Regions from separate parts of the Streptomyces sp. NPDC031210 genome, predicted to be linked through region 2. Evidence: riboswitches for the same ligand, from Rfam matches in the RefSeq annotation. Region 2 holds a riboswitch; the other holds the start of a gene.

Region 1 (2,383 bases), on a different contig from region 2:
AGCACCTGCGCGGTGCAGATGTTGCTGGTGGCCTTCTCGCGGCGGATGTGCTGCTCGCGGGTCTGCAGGGCGAGGCGGTATGCCTTGTTGCCGTCGGCGTCGACGGAGACGCCCACCAGGCGGCCCGGCAGGCTGCGGGCGAACTTCTCGCGTACGGCCATGAAGCCGGCGTGCGGTCCGCCGAAGCCCATCGGGACACCGAAGCGCTGCGTGGTGCCGACGGCGATGTCCGCGCCCAGCTCCCCGGGCGAGGTCAGCAGCGTCAGGGCGAGCAGGTCGGCGGCGACGGTGACCACCGCGCCCAGCTCCTGCGCCCGCGCTATCACGGCGCGCGGGTCGCGGACCGCGCCCGAGGCGCCCGGGTACTGGAGCAGGACGCCGAAGACGCCGCGCTCGGCGATCTCGGCGGGAATGCCGTCGCTCAGGTCGGCGACGACGACCTCGACGCCGGTCGGCTCGGCGCGGGTCTGGAGCACGGCGATGGTCTGCGGCAGGCAGTCGGCGTCGACCAGGAAGACGCCCTGCTTGACCTTGCCGACGCGGCGGGAGAGGGACATGGCCTCGGCCGCCGCGGTGCCCTCGTCCAGCAGGGACGCGCCGGAGGTGGGCAGCCCGGTCAGGTCGGCGACCATCGTCTGGAAGTTCAGCAGCGCCTCCAGGCGGCCCTGCGAGATCTCCGGCTGGTAGGGCGTGTACGCCGTGTACCAGGACGGGTTCTCCATCACGTTGCGCAGGATCACCGGCGGGGTGAACGTGCCGTAGTAGCCGAGGCCGATCATGGAAGACAGGACCTGGTTGCGGTCCGCCAGGCTGCGCAGCTCCTCCAGGACCTCGGCCTCGGAACGGCCCTGCGGCAGCCCCAGCGCCTCGGCGCTCTTGATCACGTCGGGTACGGCCGTGGCGGTGAGTTCGTCCAGCGAGCCGAAACCGACGTGCGCGAGCATCTTCGCCTGCGCCTCGTGGTCGGGACCGATGTGCCGGTACTCGAAGGGGGTACCGCGCTCGAGCTCGGTCAACGAGATGCGATTGGTGGTCATCTGCGGGGGCCTCCTGGTCAATACGACCTACGAGGGGCACCACGGCGCTGGTGCCCGGACGGCCTCCCCCTCTGTCATCTCAACCTGAGAGCTTCACCGGACCGCCGCTGCGGCCCGGCTTTCACCGTCGGTGAGGAAGGGTTCCGGTGCTGTGCTGTCCGTGGCCCGCCCTGCTTTCCAGAGTGACCTCGTCCATGCGGTACGTGTGCCTGAGAGATTCCGGGGAGGATTTGCTCCTTCGGCGCCCCCGTCGCGAACGACAAAGGACTCTCCCGCATGGGGTCTGCAGCCATTCGCCAGCCTACCAGCGTGCCACCTGGGGGATCCTTCGAGTGGCCGGGGCATGAAATGTGCCGTTTGGTAGTTGTCACAGGGCAGTTGCGACCAACGTGGAGGGGCCGTGCAAAGTGACATCGATCCCCGGAGCCTGATCGGCCGCAAAGCGTTCGACCGGCACGGCCAGAAGATCGGCACGATCGACGAGGTCTACCTCGATGACGCGACCGGAGAACCGGAGTGGGCCGCCGTCCGTACGGGCCTGTTCGGCAGGGACGCGTTCGTGCCGCTGGAGCCGAGCGAGATGGTCGGCGACGTGCTGCACATCCCCTACGACCGCAAGCTGATCAAGGACGCCCCGGACTTCGGTGTCGGCCGGCACCTCTCCCCCGAGCAGGAGCTCCAGCTCTACCACCACTACCGGCTCGATATCTCCTCACCGGACTCGGTGTCCTCGGCCGGCGACAGGGACTTCGGCCGGGTCGCCGGCGCGGAGGACTGACTTCCCGGCTCGCCGCCCACCAGCGGCAAGGGCTCCCCCGGCCGCAGCTCCGGGTCGTCGACGGCAAAGGTCCGCACCCTTCCCGGTGCGGACCACGGTGTCTCGAAGCGCACGGTCACTCTTCCCACCCCACTGCCCTGCACCCACCCCGCGCCGTACTCGGCGTGCACCACGTCCAGCCCCGGATACCAGCGCCGCGGCAGCGGCTCCTCGGGCTCCCCGCCGCCCGTCACGTCCACCGCCGGCTCGGCCACCGCGTTCGCCGTCTCCTGCGCCTCCCGCTCCGTCGCGAGCTGGGCGAACAGGTCCTCCTGGGTGTAGTCGGCGAGCCCGCTCACCCCCACGCCCAGCAGCCGGACCCCGCCCGTCGTGTCGACCGTCTCCAGCAGCCGGGTCGCCGCCTCCCGGACGACGGAGGGATCGTCGGTGGGCCCGCGCAGGGTCTCGGAGCGGGTCAGCGTCGAGAAGTCGTAGTTCCGCACCTTGATCACCACCGTGCGTCCGGAGCGCCCGGCCGCCCGCAGCCGCTCCACGCAGCGGTCGGCGAGCCGCAGGACCTCCGCGCGCA
Region 2 (2,383 bases):
GCGGCCGCGACGACCGGGTAGCCGGCGCGCGGGACGCGGCGGCCCTGGGCGATCAGGCCGACGAGCTTGCGCGGCGGGCTGGCCTCGGCGCGCGCGGCGGCCGCCTCCAGCGCGGCGCGGCCCACGAAGTCACCGCCGTTGGAGGTCTTGTCGAACTTCACGACCCGGCCCAGGCCCGCGTCGAACGGCGTGGTCGCCGTCGTCAGCTCGTGCCCGTACAGCGGCATGCCCGCCTCCAGGCGCAGCGTGTCGCGGCAGGACAGGCCACAGGGCACGAGCCCGGCGTCCCGGCCGGCCTCGGTCAGCGCCTCCCACAGGGCGACCGCGTCCGCGGGCCGGACGAACAGCTCGAAGCCGTCCTCGCCGGTGTATCCCGTACGGGCGATCAGCGCGGGCACGCCGGCGACGGTGCCGGGCAGGCCCGCGTAGTACTTCAGGCCGTCCAGGTCGGCGTCGGTCACCGCCTTGAGGATGCCCGGCGACTGCGGCCCCTGGACCGCGATCAGCGCGTAGGCGTCCCGGTCGTCGCGGACCTCGGCGTCGAAGCCGGCCGCCCGCTCGGTCAGCGCGTCCAGCACCACCTGGGCGTTGGAGGCGTTGGCGACGACCATGTACTCGGCCTCTTCGAGGCGGTAGACGATCAGGTCGTCCAGGATGCCGCCGGCGGCGTCGCAGATCATGGTGTAGCGGGCGCGGCCGGTCTTGACGCCGCCGATGTTGCCCACCAGGGCGTGGTCGAGGAGGTCGCCGGCCTGCGGGCCGGTGACGGTGATCTCGCCCATGTGGGAGAGGTCGAACAGGCCGGCGCGGGTGCGGACGGCGACATGTTCGTCGCGCTCGCTGGCGTAGCGCAGCGGCATGTCCCAGCCGGCGAAGTCGGTCATGGTCGCGCCGAGCGCACGGTGCGTGGCATCCAGTGCGGTACGGCGGGGGGCATCAGTCATGGTTCCGGGCTCCCAGACATGGGTGACAAGACGAAGTCTCCCCATCTGTCATCGGAACCTGAGAGGTTCACCGGGATCCCGCGAACGGGCCGGTTTGCACCTTGGGTGGAACCGCACCGCTGCGGCTCGCTTTTCAGATCTGCCTCGCCCGCGCGGTATAGGGGCCTGAGAGATTCAAGGGAGGACTTGCTCCTTCGGCGCCCCGCCGTGGCGGCCGGGGACTCTCCCGCGCGGATTCAAGCGGCCGGTATGGAGTTGGCTGTGCACGGCTGAGCGCGAGTGTGCACGTGGCGCCGACATCATTGCACGACGTCGCCGGATGCAGCAGTCCCGGGCGCCCACCCGTTCACGGGCCGGACGGATCGGGCAATCGCCTTGATGGCCATTACCTTTCCTTGACACTCTGCGGGGAGGGGACGGTCGCGAGCCGGACCCAGCACAGGACCGGGAGGTCGATCACGGTGCACAGCGAAGCCGCAGGCGTGACCACCGCGGGAGCCACGCCCCCGCACACCGCCCGGGCGGGGCACACCGCCGCGGTGCCCGGGCGCCGCCGCCCGTCACCGGCCGTAGTCCGCCCGGGACGCGGCGCCGAGGTCCTGGACCTCAGGGGAGCGGGCACCGGCCGCCCCGCGGCCACCATGTGCTTTCCGGCCGGCGACCTGGTGGTCGTCTCCGGCCTGCCGGGCAGCGGCAAGAGCACCCTGATGCACCGCGTCGTGCCGCCGCTGGACGGGCGGGGCGCGGCGGTGCACCGCATCGATTCGCAGGACGTCCGCGCCCGCTTCGAGAGCGGCCGCCTGCGCCGCCTGCCCTACGGCCTCTACCGCCCGCTGGTCCGCGCCGCCCACTACCTCGGCCTGCGCCGCGCCCTGCGGTCGGGGGAGAGCGTGGTGGTGCACGACTGCGGGACGCTCGCGTGGGTGCGCCGCTGGCTCGCCCGGTCGGCCCGGCGCGGCGGCCGCGGCCTGCATCTGGTGCTGCTCGACGTGCCGCCCGCGGTGGCGCTGTCGGGGCAGGCGTCCCGAGGACGCGGGGTGTCGGGGTACGCCTTCGCGCGGCACCGCCGGGCGGTGGGCCGGCTGGTCGGCGGCGCGGAGAGCGCCGGGCTGCCGGCCGGGTTCGCGTCCGTGACGCTGCTGGACCGGCCGGCGGCGAGCGCGCTGGAGGCGGTCGCCTTCGGCTGACGGGCCGGGCCGGGCCCGCCGGCCGGCCGCTCCCGACCGCCACCCGCCGCCGCCTTCGACCGCCGCCTCCGGTGCCGCTAGGGTCTTTGGCCAGATAGCGCGGTTCGGAACGGGTGGGTGGACATGAGCATTCCTGACATGGGGATACCGCAGTTGGCGTGGCCTGCGAACGAGCTCGAAGAGGTGCTGGCCGCCGCCGTCGGCCACCCCGGCGCCGGTGGCCGGATCGTCGAGGTCCTGGGCCGCAGCCTG

What was found. A riboswitch is a leader RNA that binds a small molecule or an ion and turns the genes downstream of it on or off. The one in region 2 is predicted to bind glycine.
Region 1: linked by a shared signal. The riboswitch ahead of gcvP (aminomethyl-transferring glycine dehydrogenase) and the one ahead of gcvT (glycine cleavage system aminomethyltransferase GcvT) in region 2 are both predicted to bind glycine.

Annotation. Positions count from the first base shown of each region.
Region 1 is NZ_JBVIHH010000017.1:9,698-12,080, reverse strand. It holds gene gcvP (aminomethyl-transferring glycine dehydrogenase) at 1-1,037, opposite strand, end outside; glycine riboswitch at 1,225-1,322, opposite strand; gene ACZ45Z_RS27105 (PRC-barrel domain-containing protein) at 1,438-1,815, shown strand; gene ACZ45Z_RS27100 (DNA polymerase IV) at 1,731-2,383, opposite strand, start outside.
Region 2 is NZ_JBVIHH010000006.1:148,542-150,924, forward strand. It holds gene gcvT (glycine cleavage system aminomethyltransferase GcvT) at 1-944, opposite strand, end outside; glycine riboswitch at 980-1,087, opposite strand; glycine riboswitch at 1,088-1,183, opposite strand; gene ACZ45Z_RS13760 (AAA family ATPase) at 1,427-2,131, shown strand; gene ACZ45Z_RS13765 (enhanced serine sensitivity protein SseB) at 2,255-2,383, shown strand, end outside.